2 regions of the Burkholderia sp. BCC1999 genome follow, and region 1 is predicted to be linked to the other one. Evidence: riboswitches for the same ligand, from Rfam matches in the RefSeq annotation. Region 1 holds a riboswitch; the other holds the start of a gene.
What was found. Region 1 has a riboswitch for cobalamin ahead of U5809_RS07220 (FecCD family ABC transporter permease). Riboswitches for the same ligand answer to the same signal wherever they lie in the genome.
Positions count from the first base shown of each region.

Region 2: another riboswitch for cobalamin. It lies ahead of cobG (precorrin-3B synthase); the one in region 1 lies ahead of U5809_RS07220 (FecCD family ABC transporter permease).

Region 1 covers NZ_CAJPHP010000004.1:153,183-160,826, reverse strand. Annotated here, with positions in the region: gene cobC (alpha-ribazole phosphatase) at 1-44, opposite strand, end outside; gene U5809_RS07235 (adenosylcobinamide-GDP ribazoletransferase) at 29-805, opposite strand; gene cobT (nicotinate-nucleotide--dimethylbenzimidazole phosphoribosyltransferase) at 795-1,850, opposite strand; gene U5809_RS07225 (ABC transporter ATP-binding protein) at 1,912-2,724, opposite strand; gene U5809_RS07220 (FecCD family ABC transporter permease) at 2,721-3,836, opposite strand; cobalamin riboswitch at 3,878-4,130, opposite strand; gene U5809_RS07215 (ATPase) at 4,285-4,635, shown strand; gene U5809_RS07210 (cell division protein ZapA) at 4,632-4,946, shown strand; RNA gene ssrS (6S RNA) at 5,028-5,209, shown strand; gene U5809_RS07200 (EVE domain-containing protein) at 5,281-5,742, shown strand; gene U5809_RS07195 (SIMPL domain-containing protein) at 5,924-6,664, shown strand; gene lgt (prolipoprotein diacylglyceryl transferase) at 6,776-7,644, opposite strand, start outside.
Region 2 covers NZ_CAJPHP010000012.1:4,494-12,137, forward strand. Annotated here, with positions in the region: gene cbiE (precorrin-6y C5,15-methyltransferase (decarboxylating) subunit CbiE) at 1-1,226, opposite strand, end outside; gene U5809_RS18600 (hypothetical protein) at 1,350-1,646, opposite strand; cobalamin riboswitch at 1,794-1,985, shown strand; gene cobG (precorrin-3B synthase) at 2,092-3,456, shown strand; gene U5809_RS18610 (precorrin-8X methylmutase) at 3,449-4,075, shown strand; gene U5809_RS18615 (precorrin-2 C(20)-methyltransferase) at 4,072-4,806, shown strand; gene cobJ (precorrin-3B C(17)-methyltransferase) at 4,803-6,512, shown strand; gene U5809_RS18625 (MFS transporter) at 6,519-7,644, opposite strand, start outside.

The DNA.
Region 1 (7,644 bases):
GGTTCGACACCGACGGCCGGATGACGGATCAGGACGACGTCCATCCGAGCACCACGAGATAGATCGCCAGTTCGCACAATTGCTGCGCGAAGCCGAGACAGTCGCCCGTATAACCGCCGATCCGCTTCACGAAATAACGGGCTGCCCACGCGCGCACGAGCACGAGCGCCACGCACACCGCGACGCCCATGCGCCAGTCGGGCCAGAACAGCCACGGCAATCCGAATACGGCCGCGACGCACGCCGCGCGCGTGCCCATCCGCTGCGCGACCGGCTTCGCCTTGCCTTCCGGTCGCACGTAGTCGAGCGTCATCAGCAGGCTCACGGCCGCCGCACGGCTCGCCGCATGCGCGGCGATCATCGTCCATGCGGCACGCAGCGGCAGCATCGACGCAAGCGCCTGCCATTTCAGGCCGAGCGTGATCACGAGCGCGACCGCGCCGAACGTGCCGATCCGCGAGTCGTGCATGATGCGCAGCACGTCGTCACGCGTAAAGCCGCCGCCGAACGCATCGCAACTGTCGGCGAGGCCGTCCTCGTGGAAGGCGCCGGTCGCAAGCAGCGTCGCAGCGATCGACAGCCCGACCGCGATCGACGGGGGCAGCACGCGCAGCGCGACGAGATAGACGAGCGCGCCCCACGCGCCGACGCACGCGCCGACGAGCGGAAAATAGCGCGCGGCCTGGTCGAGATCGCCGGCCGCATAGCCGATCGAACGCGGCACCGGCACGCGCGTGAAATAGCCGAGCGCGACGAAGAAGTAACGCAGTTCGGCCCGCACGCCGCGCGCGCGCTCAGGCGTCACGATTGTCGACGCCTGCGGATTCGAAGCTCGCCATCTCGCTGAGGAACGCCGCAGCCGCGCGCACGAGCGGCAGCGCAAGCGCCGCACCCGTGCCTTCGCCGAGCCGCAGGTCGAGTGCGAGCAGCGGCTTCGCGCCGAAATGCTCGAGCATGCGCCGGTGCCCGGCCTCGTGCGACGTATGCGAGAACACGCAGTAGTCGCGCACGCCGGGCGCGATGCGCTCGGCGACGAGCAGCGCGGCCGTCGCGATGAAGCCGTCGACGAGGATCGTCATCCGCTCGCTCGCGGCCGCGAGGTACGCGCCCGTCATCATCGCGATCTCGAAGCCGCCGAACGTCGCGAGCACGTCGAGCGGCGCGATCGCGTGCGAATGCTTGACGAGCGCGCGGCCGAGCACCGCGCGCTTGTGCGCGAGGCCCTGGTCGTCGAGGCCCGTGCCACGCCCGACGCACGCGTCGATCGGCACGTCGAGCAGACGGCTCATCAGGCACGCGGCCGACGACGTGTTCGCAATCCCCATCTCGCCGAAACCGATCACGTTCGTGCCGAGCGATGCATGGAGGCGCACGCGCGCCGCACCGGCGGACAGCGCCGTCATCGCCTCGTCACGCGACATCGCCGGCTCCGCCGCGAAGTTGCGCGTGCCGCGCGCGACCGGCAGCGACACCAGCCGGTCGGACAGCGGCAACGGCGACGCGACGCCCGCATCGACGATCTCCAGCGTGCTCTGCGCGACGCCCGAGAACGCGTTGATCGCCGCACCGCCGGCCAGGAAGTTCGCGACCATCTGCGCGGTCACCGCCTGCGGATAAGGACTGACACCCTCGGCCGCGATCCCGTGATCGCCGGCGAACACGATCGTCACCGGGCGCTGCACGACCGGCCGTTCGGTGCGCTGGATCAGGCCGATCTGCAGCGCGAGCGCCTCGAGCTGGCCGAGGCTGCCGGGCGGCTTGGTCTTGTGGTCGATCACATGCTGCAGGCGTATGCGCAGCGCGTCGTCGAGCGGCGCGATCGCGGGCGGGAAGTGGGTCGGAGTCGTCATCGGGAAGCCGTGTCGTGGGCGCGGCACACGCCGCGCATCGGAAGAATCGGAAAAGGAAAGTTCATTGTCGCGCAGGCCACGCCGGCAACAGCGCATCGCGGCCGTTCTCGCGGATCAGCACGAGCGGATAGCCGAATGCGTCGCTCGCGCGTTCGGGCGTCAGCACGTCGTGCACGGGGCCGGCCCACGCGCGACCGCACCCGTCGAGCAGCAGCGCATGCGTCGCGAAACGCCGCGCGAGGTTCAGGTCGTGGCACGAGAACAGCACCGTGCGCGGGCCCGCATCGAGCCATGCGGTCAGCGCGCTCAGGCAGTCGATCTGGTGATGCAGGTCGAGATGCGCGAGCGGTTCATCGAGCAGCATCAACGGCGCATCCTGGCACAGCGTCGCGGCCAGCGCGACCCGCTGCCGCTCGCCGCCCGACAGCGACAACACGTCGCGCGACGCGAGCGCGGTCAGGTCGAACGTCGCAAGTGCATCGTGCGCGGCCGCGCGATCGCCGTCGCGCTCCCAGCCCCAGCCACCGAGATACGGAAAGCGGTTGAGCAGCACCGTGTCGAATACGGTCGCGCTGAACGCGTCGTGCAGTTGCTGCGGCATCAGCGCGCGGCGCTGCGCGAGTGGTTCCGGGCGCCACGCGGCAAGCGGCCGGCCGTCGATCTCGACTTGTCCGCCGGCCGGCGGCTGCAGCCCCGCGAGCGTCGCGAGCAGCGTCGTCTTGCCCGCGCCGTTCGGCCCCGCTACGCACCAGATCTCGCCGGGGCGGAAGGCCTGCGTGAACCCGTCGAGCAATGTGCGCGCGCCGGCCTTCAGCGTCAGGTCGACGGCCGCGTAGCGCAGGTCGCTGCCAGCGTGCAGTGCGGCATCCGTCATCGCATCGGTCTCCTCAACAACATCCACAGGAACACCGGCACGCCGATCAACGCGGTCATCACGCCGACCGGCAACTGTGCGGGCGCGATCGCGGTGCGCGCGAGCAGGTCGGCCGCCATCACGCCGCCGCCGCCCGCGAGCATCGCGGCCGGCAGCAGCATTCGCTGGTCGTTGCCGAACGCGAGCCGCAGCGCATGCGGCACAACGAGGCCGACGAAGCCGATCGTGCCGGCCGTCGTCACCGCAGCCGCGGCGGCCAGCGACGCGACGAGATAGATCCGCACGCGCAGGCGCGCGACGGGCACGCCGAGCGCGAGCGCGGTCGCGTCGCCACGCAGCAGCACGTTCAGTTGCGGCGCGACCGGCAGCGCGACGCAGGCGGCCAGCAGCAGCGCGCCCCATGCGAACCACGGCGTCGTCACGCCGTTCAGGTCGCCCGTGAGCCAGAAGATGATGCCGCGCAGCCTCGCATCGGGTGCGAGCGACAGCAACAGCGTGACGAGTGCGCCCCACCCTGCCGCGATCACGACACCCGTGAGCAGCAGGCGCGGCGACGCGTCGCGCGAATCGCCGCGCCACAGCTCGCGGCGCGCGAGGCCGAGCACGAGCGCGACCGAGACGAGCGAGCCGGCAAATGCGGATGCGTCGACGAGCCACCACGCGCCGCCCGCGATCATCGCGACGAGCGCGAAGCCGGCCGCGCCGCCGGACACGCCGAGCACGTAGGGTTCCGCGAGCGGATTGCGCAGCAGCACCTGCAGCAGTGCTCCGGCCAGCGCGAGCAGCGCGCCGCACGCGAAGCCCGCGAGTGCACGCGGCAGACGCAGCGTGCGGACGATATCGGCAAACAGCGCATCGCCGCCATGCGGCACGAGCGATGCAAGTGCCTGCCACGGCGACATCGGCACGCTGCCGATCGACAGCGATGCGACGAACAGCAACGCGACCATGGCGGCCAGCGCGGCCCAGATTGCGGCAGCGCGCGCGGCGCTCATGCCGTGCACGGCCGCGCGCATGACGCGCGGCGCATCCGCTTGAGGTTGCCGGCCGGACGTGACAAGGACGCCGCGCGGACGATTGGGGTCAGCATCGAAGAACATTCCGTGAAGCATTGCGCGCCCCGCCTCCCCGCAGGCCGCGCGTCACGAAGCCCGTGCGGGCTTCCCGTCTCGGCCGGTATCCGGGCTGGCGGCGGTCCGGCTCGCCTTCCCGCGCGTTTCAAGCGCAGTGGCCCGCGCCCGCGTGCGACACCTGCACGCAAAACGCGCCCGAGCCGGCCTGCGTCGGGAGACGCGGCCGCTTACCGTTGCGGGGGCAGCGCAGGTTGGCACGCTCTCGAAGCGCACGCCCTGCTTCCCGTTTAACCGCGCGTGCCACGCGCGAGCACCGAGGCGGCGCCAGTTTAGGAGCCGGTCGCGCGAGCGTCAAGGAAGCGTCAGGACACGTACGGGAAGCACCGATTCACGGCAAGAAGCAGGGGTGTTACGACTGGAAACGATACAGATGTCGGATTGCGCGTTATTCCGCGCTAAAATGCTGGGTCTTTAGAGGACGCAGCAAATGCTCAACGAACTCGAAACCTTATCTCAAAATATTGGCCGTCTGATTTCGCTGAACAAGCGCTATCACGCGGAACGGCTCGCGCTCGAGGAGCAGGTCGCGCAATTGCGCGCGGAAGCGGACACGGTCCGCGCGGAACTCGCGGAACTTCGCGACGAACGCAATGCACTCGCGGCCGAGCGTGACACGCTGTCGGCAAAGATCGACGACGCCCAGGTGAAACTGAACGCGATTCTCGAAAAGCTGCCGCGCTCGAAAAGCGCGGAGCAAGCCGACAACCAGCTCGACCTGCTGGATGCGCAGGCGCGTACGGATGGCGATGACGCGGCCAGCCACGGAGAACATGCATGAGCACCAAGCAGATCGAAGTCTCGATTCTCGGCCAGCCCTATCGGTTGGCCTGTTCGGCCGAGACCGAAGCGGCGCTGCTCGAGGCAGTCGCGCGTGTCGACGCCGAAATGTCGAAAATCCGCTCGAACAGCTCGGTACGCGGCACCGATCGCATTGCGGTGATGGCGGCGCTGTCGCTCGCATCGGAATTGCTGCGGCTGCAAACGAGCGTGCGGCACGGTGAAGCATTTCCGGCGGAGGAAATCCGTCGTACAATGCACCAGATGAACGAACAGCTCGGCGCGGTGCTCGCACAGCACGAGACGCAGTAACGTTTTAATCGATACGTCGATTCCCCTTGATCTCGGCGGTCAACGGTGGTCAAATTGGCGCATCGAATCACAGTTCAGTCAGCTTCCCTGCCTGGTTCGCCAAGGTCATATATTCCTTGAACCAATGCCATGTGCACGGTTGCGGAAATTTGTAGCACGGGCGCGCGCGTCACTCTGTCTGATGTACCCGAAGTGCTGCTAACTGCGACCAATTCTGAACCCCAGGTTCAGGATGCCGGCCTAGCGGCCAAGGCGGGGACCTATCCAACGGCATCGGGCACGTCCCGGTGCCGTTTTCTTTTGTAGCAGCCTCTTTCTGCGTCGATCACGATCCATGCAATACTGGCTGATGAAGTCCGAACCGGACGAAGCGAGCATCGACGATCTCGCCAACGCACCGCAGCGCTCGCTGCCGTGGACCGGCGTGCGCAACTATCAGGCGCGCAATTTCATGCGCGACACGATGAAGATCGGCGACGGCGTGCTGTTCTATCACTCGAGCTGCCCCGAGCCGGGCATCGCGGGCCTCGCCGAAGTATCGTCGACGCCCTACCCCGATCCCACGCAGTTCGATCCGGCAAGCCCCTATTACGACCCGAAATCGACGCAGGAAGCGCCGCGCTGGCTGCTCGTCGACGTGCGCTACGTGAAAAAGTCGCCGCTCGTGCCGCTCGCCGCACTGCGCGAACACGACGAACTCGCCGACATGCGCGTGCTGGCTCGCGGCAACCGATTGTCGATCACACCCGTGACGCGCACCGAATGGCGCTTCATCACCGAAAAGCTGATGAAGTAGGCCTGCGCCAAAGGTCAAATCTGGTCAGCACACGCGGCCGACACGGAACTCGCGGGTCTTTTGCGCAGCCTAAGCAACCGCTGTCGGCCGATCAGGCCGGCCGTGGTTTATTTCGTCGCGCGGTACGCCCGCGTCGTGCACGCGTGATCCGCGTGCGCGCCCTCGCACAAGGAGTCCAACAATGACCAAGAAATCCGCACTCGCGCTGTCGCTCGCCCTCGCCGCCGCCGTTCCCGTCGCGCTGACGCTCGCGTCGCCGGCCGCGCACGCGCAGACCGCAAACCCGCATTTCCCCGAGCCGGCGGGCGTGCTGTCGCTGTCGTCGCAGGCCAGCGCCGACGTGCCGCAGGACATCATCCACATCACGCTGTTCTACGAGCAGCAGGCCAAGGATCCGGGCAGCCTCACGGCGCAGTTGAACCAGCGCGCCGACGCAGCGCTGTCGCAGGCGAAGAGCGTGTCGGGCGTCACGGCGCACACGGGTGCGTTCTCCGTGTATCCGAGCACCGATCGCGACGGCAAGATCTCCGCGTGGCGCGGCCGTACCGAGGTGGCGCTCGAATCGCGCGATTTCGCCGCGGCGTCGAAGCTCGCGGGCCAGCTGTCGAACCTGATGCAGGTCGCGAACGTCGAGTTCTCGCTGTCGCCTGAGGCGCAGCGCACGGCCGAGCAGAAGCTCACGACCGAGGCGATCAAGTCGTTCCGCGCACGCGCGGACGAAGCCGCGAAGGCATTCGGCTACAGCAGCTACACGATTCGCGACGTGAACGTCGGCAGCGGCCGCAACGTGCAGCCGTACCCGCGCATGATGGCGATGGCCGCGGCACCGATGGACAGCGCGAAGATGAGCGCGCCGATCGCGGTCGAAGGCGGCAAGGCCACCGTGTCGGTCACCGTCAACGGCTCGGTGCAGATGAAGTAACGCACCACGCGCCGCTGTCGCAAACGAAAAACGCCGGCCCGAGGGCCGGCGTTTTTTATGTGCCTGCGCGTTGTCGATGCACGCATCGATTGCGCGCGCATCGATTTCGCATCACGCCGCAGCGTTTGCCGCGCGACGGCGATACGCCCAGACCATCAGCGCGACACCCACGAGGATCATCGGCAGCGACAGCCACTGCCCCATCGACAGGCCGAGCGCAAGCAGGCCGAGGAAGTCGTCGGGCTCGCGCGCGAACTCGACCGTGAAGCGTGCGAGGCCGTAGCCGATCAGGAACAGCGCGGACACGGCACCCATCGGCCGCGACTTGCGCGAGAAGAAGAACAGCGCGAAGAACAGCACGATGCCTTCGAGCACGATTTCATAGAGCTGCGAAGGATGCCGCGGCAGCATCTGGTACTGCATGAACACGTCGGCGAGATGCCACTTCTCGACGAGTTCCGGATGCTTCGGCAGCCACGCCGCATCGTCGCGCATCGCGCCCGGGAACAGCATCGCCCACGGTGCGGACGGATCGGTCACGCGGCCCCACAGCTCGCCGTTGATGAAGTTGCCGAGCCGCCCGGCCGCGAGCCCCGTCGGCACCATCGGCGCGACGAAGTCGGTGACCTGCAGCCAGTGGCGCTTGCGCTGCCACGCGAACAGCATCATTGCGAGCGTGACGCCGAGGAAGCCGCCGTGAAACGACATGCCGCCTTCCCACACCTTGAACACGTCGAGCGGATGCGAGAAATAGAAATCGGCCTTGTAGAACAGCACGTAGCCGAACCGGCCGCCGAGCACGGTGCCGAGCACGCCGTAGAACATCATGTCGTCGATGTCCTTCGCGGTCCAGCCCTGCGCCGCGACATGCGGCAGCTTCAGGCGGATCCGGCCGACGACGATCGCCGCGATGAAGCCGACGAGATACATGAGGCCGTACCAGCGTACGGCCAGCGGCCCGAGATGGATCGCAACGGGGT
Region 2 (7,644 bases), on a different contig from region 1:
ATCGCATCGGCCACCTCGGCCGTGTCGGGCTTGCGCACGTCATACAGCGTGACCGGCAGCGGCTGGCGCCACGTGTCGAAGCGGCCGAGCGGTTCCGCATGCGCGAGCGACACGCGCGTGAGCGTGCCGCCGTGCGCGTCGCGCCACGCGGCGAGCGCCATCTCGCCTTGCAGCGTGACCGCGTTCGCGACCAGCCGGCCGCCGGGTTTCAGCGATGCCCAGCACGCGTCGAGCACGCCGGGCGCCGTCGCACCGCCGCCGATGAAGATCGCGTCGGGCGTCGCGAGCCCTGCAAGCGCGTCGGGCGCGCGGCCCGCGACGAGCTGCAGGCCCGGGACGCCGAGCGCGTCGCGGTTGTGTTCGATGAAGCGCTGCCGTTCCGCATGCGCTTCGATCGCGATCGCCTGGCAGGACGGATGCGCACGCATCCATTCGATGCCGATCGAACCGCTGCCCGCGCCGACGTCCCACAGCAGTTCGCCGGGCGCGGGCGCGAGGCGCCCGAGCGTCATCGCGCGCAGGTCGCGCTTGGTGAGCTGGCCGTCGTGGCGGTAGGCATCGTCGGGCAGGCCGGGCGTGAGCGCGCGACGTGGCGCGTCGGGGCCGGCCTGGCAGTCGAGCGCGACAAGATTGAGCGCGGCCGTTTCCGCAACGCTCCAGTCCTGCGCGAGGCCGTCGAGACGCCGCTCGAGCGGACCGCCCAGATGTTCGAACACGCTGATGCGCGTCGGCCCGAAGCCGCGCGCGGCGAGTTCGGCCGCGACGGCGGCCGGCGTGCGGCCGTCGGCGCTCAGCACGAACAGGCGCCGGCCCGGCAGCAGATGCCGCGCAAGCGTCGCGAGCGGACGGCCGACCAGCGAGACCGCGCCGACGTCCTGCAATGCCCAGCCGAGGCGCGCGGCCGCGAGCGACAGCGACGACGGTGCGGGCAGCACACGCCAGTCATCGGAGGAAAGCTGGCGCGCGAGCGTCGCGCCGACGCCGAACAGCATCGGGTCGCCGCTCGCGAGCACGCAAACGGGCGAGCCGCGCCGCGCGAGCACGCCCGCGAGATCGAACGGCGACGGCCACGCTTCGCGTTCGGCACGCAGCCGTGCGGGCAGCATGTCGAGATGCCGTTTCGCACCGACGACGAGCGTCGCGTCGAGCAGCGCGCGACGTGCGCTGCGCCCAAGCCCCGCGTAACCGTCGTCGCCGATGCCCACTACCGTCAGCCACGCCGTCATGCACCCTTCCCCATCGTTCGATTCCCTGCAATTTATTGCGATGCGCGGCCGTCGTGCTGCCGCGCGTTGATTCGTTGACGCCCGTCGCCACCGCCTGCCCGGACACGCGATGCGGCAGCGATGTCAGCCGTGCGGCGCGCCGCCGAGGTAGTTCAGCAAGGTCAGATACATGCCGGCGATCGATGCGACCAGCAGCCAGCCGAGCAGCAGCCACACGAACGGCCGCACACCGCCTCGCCTGAACAGCCAGGTTCCGCCGGCCACGATCGGCACGACGAGGCCGACGAGCCCGACATTCTTCGGCCACTGCGCGGACGGCGCAAACGGAATCAGCGTGAATGCGAGCAGCATCCATGCGGGGATGCCCAGCAAGGCCAGCGCAATCCCCATGCCGAACAGCTCCGTCCTGCCGAGTTTCATCATTGCGGATCCCGGCGGCTCGCCGGTCGGATGTCGAGCCGCCAATCGTACCATCCGCGCGCGCTCGCGCAGTCCGCCGCAGCCGTGCTGCGACGCGGCTGCAGGGCAAACCCGCCGATGCCGGAGCGTCGTGAAAATCGGGTATCCTACGGCCGTTCGTTCGCCGGTGCCCTTCGGGGCCGAAGAGGGAACACAGGGCGCGCCACGCGCCGCTGTGGCTGCCCCCGCAACTGTAGACAGCGAGCCGATCTCCCCTTCATGCCACTGGTTTCACCGGGAAGGCCGGGAGCCGGCGCCGACCTGTCAGCCAGGAGACCTGCCGGCCAGAAAGTGCGTGCGTGCCAGTCGGCGTCGGGCGGGGTGTACCGATGCGTTGGCCGCGGCGCGACACTGTCCCGGTATCCCGTTGAGTTCCGCCCCCGATTCGATTCCTGCATCGCCCGTCGTGCGCCCGTCGGCTTGCCCGGGGCTCGTGCGCGTGGTCGCGGCCGCCGATGGCGGCCTGTGCCGGATCAAGCTGCCGGGCGGCCGGCTCGATGCACGCCAGGCGCGCGCGATTGCCGCCGCCGCACGTGCGTACGGCTCCGGCGCGATCGACGCGACCAATCGCGCGAATCTCCAGCTGCGCGGCATTCGCGACGGTGCCGCCGACGCGCTGACGCGTGCGTTGCTCGATGCGGGGCTCGGCCCGCGCGCCGAGGCGGCGGCAGGTTCGGCCAACGATACGGCCGCGCTCGCCGCGAGCGACGACGTCCGCAACATCATGCTCAGCCCGCTCGCCGGGCACGATCCCGCCGCGCTCATCGATAGCCACGCACTCGCCATTCCGCTGCTCGACATGCTGGCCAGCGAGCCGCGCCGTGGCGAGCTGTCGCCCAAATTCTCGATCCAGCTCGACGGCGGCGAATCGGTGGTGGAGCTCGACCATCCGCACGACATCTGGCTGGCCGCATGGCGCCGCGCCGACGGCGCGGTACGCATCGCGGCCGGGCTGGCCGGCTGCCCGCCGGTCGTAGATGGCGACCGGCCTGCGTCGGTCGATGTGTCGCCCGATCAGGCGGTCGCGCTGGTCCGCGCACTGCTGCTCGCGTTCCTCGATCTCGCGCCAGCCGATGTCACGCGGATGCGCGCATTGCTGGCAGCGTGCGGCGAACGCGCGTTACTCGAACGCGCGCGGCACTACCTGCCCTTCCCGCTCACGGCCGATCTCGCGCTCGCCGGCTGGCGGCGCACGCGCACCGATCGGGCGCTGCGTTTCGGCATGCGCCCGTCGCTCGATGCGGCGCGCGGCAGCGTCGGTGCGCAATGCGTGCTCGGGCGGCTCGACGCGACGCAGCTGGAACGGCTCGCCGCGCTGGCCGAAGCCGATGGCGACGGCACGCTGTCGATGACGCCGTGGCAAGGCGTGTTTCTGCACGGTGTGCCGAACGAACGCGCCCCGGCCACGCTCGACGCACTCGCGTCGCTCGGCCTCGTGTGCCGGCCGTCGGACCCGCTTGCGACACTCGTCGCCTGTACCGGCAGCGCGGGCTGTGCGAAAGCACGCGCCGACACGAAACACGACGCGCTCGCACTCGCCGCGCGCATCGGCCATCCGGTCGACGTGCACCTGACCGGTTGCGAACGCCATTGCGCGATGCCGCATCCCGCGACGCATACGCTCGTCGCGGTGGCGCCCGCGCATTACGACCTTTACCGGCGCGACGCGGCCGAGGGCCTCGGCGCCCCGCTTGCGCGCCATCTGACGATTGACCAGGCCGCGGCCCGTTTGACGGGCGCGCGGCACAGCCAGGACACCACCGATGCTTGACTACATTCGCGACGGGCAGGAAATCTATCGCCAGTCGTTCGCGACGATCCGCGCCGAGGCCGACCTGTCACAGGTTCCGCCCGACCTCGAGAAACTCGCGGTGCGCGTGATCCATGCATGCGGGATGGTCGACGTCGTCTACGACCTGCGCTTCTCGGCCGGCGCCGGCTCGGCGGGCCGTACGGCGCTCGCGGCCGGCGCGCCGATCCTGTGCGACGCGAGGATGGTCGCCGAAGGCATCACGCGCGCGCGGCTGCCGGCCGACAACCGCGTGATCTGCACACTCGGCGAGCCGGAAGTGCCCGATCTCGCGCGCCATCTCGGCAACACGCGCTCGGCCGCCGCACTCGAATTGTGGCGTCCGCATCTCGCGGGCAGCGTCGTCGTGATCGGCAATGCGCCGACCGCGCTGTTCCACCTGCTCGACATGCTCGACGCCGGCGCGCCGCGCCCCGCGCTGATCCTCGGTTTTCCGGTCGGCTTCATCGGCGCGGCCGAATCGAAGGCGATGCTCGATGCCGACAGCCGTGGCGTGCCGTACGTCGCGCTGCTCGGCCGACGCGGCGGCAGCGCGATGGCTGCCGCCGCGGTCAACGCGCTCGCGACGGAGGTCGAATGACGACCGCACGCGGACGCCTGTTCGGGGTCGGCGTCGGCCCCGGCGATCCTGAACTGATGACGATCAAGGCGCTGCGCGTGCTGCAGGCGGCGCCCGTGGTCGCGTATTTCGTCGCTAAGGGCAAGAAAGGCAATGCGTACGGCATCGTCGAAGCGCACCTGCTCGACGGGCAGACGCAACTGCCGCTCGTCTATCCGGTGACGACCGAAGCACTGCCGCCGCCGCTCTGCTACGAGACGGTGATCGCCGACTTCTACGACACGGCAGCCGAGATCGTCGCCGCACACCTCGACGCGGGGCGCGACGTCGCGGTGATCTGCGAAGGCGACCCGTTCTTCTACGGCTCGTACATGTACCTGCACGACCGCCTCGCGCCGCGCTACGACACCGAGGTGATCCCGGGCGTATGCGCGATGCTCGGCGGTACGGCCGTGCTCGGCCAGCCGCTCGTCTATCGCAACCAGAGCCTGTCGGTGCTGTCCGGCGTGCTGCCCGAGCACGAACTGCGCGAGCGGCTCGCGCGGGCCGACGCGGCCGTCGTGATGAAACTCGGCCGCAATTTCGACAAGGTGCGGCGCGTGCTCGATGAACTCGGGCTCGCGAAACGCGCGCTGTACGTCGAGCGCGCGACGATGGCGAACCAGCGCATCGTGCCGCTCGACGCGGTCGACCCGATGGCGTCGCCGTATTTCTCGCTGCTCGTCGTGCCGGGGGAAAAATGGCAAGGATGACGACCCCACCCGCGATCGTGATTCTCGGCGCGGGCGCGCTCGACACCGCGCGACGCATCCAGGCGCGCTACCCGGGCGCCCTCGTGCATGGCCTCGCATCGCGCGTAGCCGCCGATGCGCCGTTCGACGACCTCGGCGCACACCTGCGCGAACTCTATGCGCGCGGCCTGCCGATCGTCGCGCTGTGCGCGGCCGGCATCGTGATCCGCTGCCTCGCGCCCGTGCTTGCCGACAAGGGCGTCGAGCCGCCCGTGCTCGCGGTCGCGGAAGACGGCTCGGCCGTCGTGCCGCTGCTCGGCGGGCTGACGGGCGTCAACGTGATCGCGCGCGAAATCGCCGAATGCATCGGCGTCGCGCCGGCGATCACGACGAGTGGCGAATTGCGCTTCGGCGCATGCGTGCTCAATCCGCCCGAAGGTTATGCGCTGGCCGATCTCGCGCAGGGCAAGCGTTTCGTGTCCGACCTGCTCGCGGGTGCCTCGACGCGCGTCGACGGCGCGGCGGCGTGGCTCGACGATGTCGCGCTGCCGCGCGACGATGCGGCCGCGCATGCGATCCGCGTGACGCCCGATGCATGGCGCGATACACACGATGAACTCGTGATCCATCCACGCAGCGTGGTGGTCGGTGTTGCCGAAGATGCAGTACACGCGGAAGACGCACTTGTCGCGCGCATCGAAGCCATGCTCGACGCGCAAGGTCTCGCGCGGCTGGCACTCGCCGCCATCGTCGGGCCGGCATCGGCGATCGGCGACTCCACGCTGGAGGAAGCCGCGCAAGCGCTCGGCGTGCCGCTGCGTTTCGTCGATGCCGACAGTGACGCGCCAGCCAATGCGGCCACGCTGCTTGGCCGCACGTTGCGTGTCGCGCACACGCTGCGCTCCGCATCGAACGGCCTCGCGTGCGCGGTGGCGTCGTATCCGGTCGATCCCGCCACGCTCGGCCGTGCGCGCGGCCGCCTGACCGTGCTCGGTCTCGGCCCGGGCGCCGCCGCGTGGCTCACGCCGGCCGCACGTGCCGCGCTCGCGGAAGCGACCGACATCCTCGGCTACACGACCTACGTGAACATGGCCGGCCCGTTCCGCGGCGACCAGCGCGTGCACGGCACCGACAATCGCGAGGAAATGCAGCGCGCACGCCATGCGTTCGAACTGGCGGCCGAAGGCCGGCGCGTCGCGGTCGTGTCATCAGGTGACCCCGGCGTGTTCGCGATGGCCGCGGCCGTGCTCGAGGCGCTCGACGAAGCACGCAACCCGCAGTGGGCCGCGGTCGACCTGCGCGTCGAACCCGGCATCTCGGCGTCGCTCGCGACGGCTGCGCAGGCAGGCGCGCCGCTCGGCCACGACTTCTGCGCGATTTCTCTGTCGGACAACCTGAAGCCGTGGGACGTGATCGAGACGCGCCTGAGGCATGCGGCGCAGGCCGATCTGGTGATGGCGTTCTACAACCCGATCTCGCGTGCACGGCCGTGGCAGCTCGACCGTGCGCTCGACATCGTGCGCGCGCACCGTGCGGCCGATACGGTGGTCGTGCTCGGCCGCGACATCGGCCGGCCGGGCGCGACACTTGCGACGACGACGCTCGCTGCACTGCGCAGCGATCAGGTCGACATGCGCACGATGGTGATCGTCGGCTCGTCGACGACGCGGCGCTTCGCGATCGGCAATGCGCGCGAATGGGTCTATACGCCGCGCTGGTATCGCTGAGTACGGCTACCGCGTGAGCGCACCGTCGCGCGCGCCGGCATGCACGATGCCGGCCGTGCCGCCGGTGCGCCAGAACCGGTACACGAGCACGCCGACGATGGCTTGCGCGGCGACCACGAAGGCGACGCAGCCGGCCCATCCCCACCGGTGCCAGCCGGGCACCGGCAGGATCGAGCCGAGACTGCCGCCGAAGTAGTAGCAGGACAGGTAAATACCGATCGCCGTCGAGCGCGCACTCGACGCCGCCTGCGAGATGAACGTGTTGGCCGACGCCTGTTCGACGAACACGGCGGTTGAGCTGAGCGCGAGGCCGGCCAGGATCACCGGCACGCTGTCCGACGACGTCAGCAACGCCCCGCCGATCGCGAGCGCGGCTGCCGCGAGCCCTGGCGCGCGTGGGCCGCGAAACCGCGCGAGGCGCCCGGCCAGCGGCGTCACGATCACTGCAACGAGGAACACCGCATAGATTGCGCCGATCTCGACCGTGCCGAAGCCGAACGGTGCCCGCGCGAGCCGCAGGCCGACGAACGTGAACGTCGCGACCTGCGACGCGAGCACGCATGCGCCGATCGCGAACGACGCAAGCAGCGGGCCGCGCGTGACGATGCGCCACGACGGCCCCGCATCCGTATCGCGGCCCGACACCCGCCGCGCGACCGCACCGGACGCCGGCAGGCTCGCGTAAATCGCGACGCCCGTGACGACACACAGCGCCGCGACGACATCGAGCGCATGCCGCCAGCCCCACATCGACGTCAGCAGGTTCGTCACGAAGCGGCCGGCGAAACCGCCGAGCGTCGTGCCGGCAACGAACAGCGCGCTGATCTCGGCCGACGTGCCGTGATCGAAGCGTTCGCCGATATAGGCGATCGACAGCGCAAAGATGAACGGCATGACCAGCCCGGCCGCAAAGCGCGCGCCGAGGAACGACGCGAAGCCCGCCGCGTGCGCGGACCAGACGACCGGCAACGCGACGGCCATCGCCGCCAGCGAGATCGCGACGCGCCGTTCGATGCGCGCGGCCAGTACGCCGACGAACGGCGCGATAATGGCGACGGCCATCGTGGTCGCGCTCACGCCCTGCCCCGCGCGCTCCGCGCTGACGCCGAAGGCTTCGGCGAGTTCGTGCAGG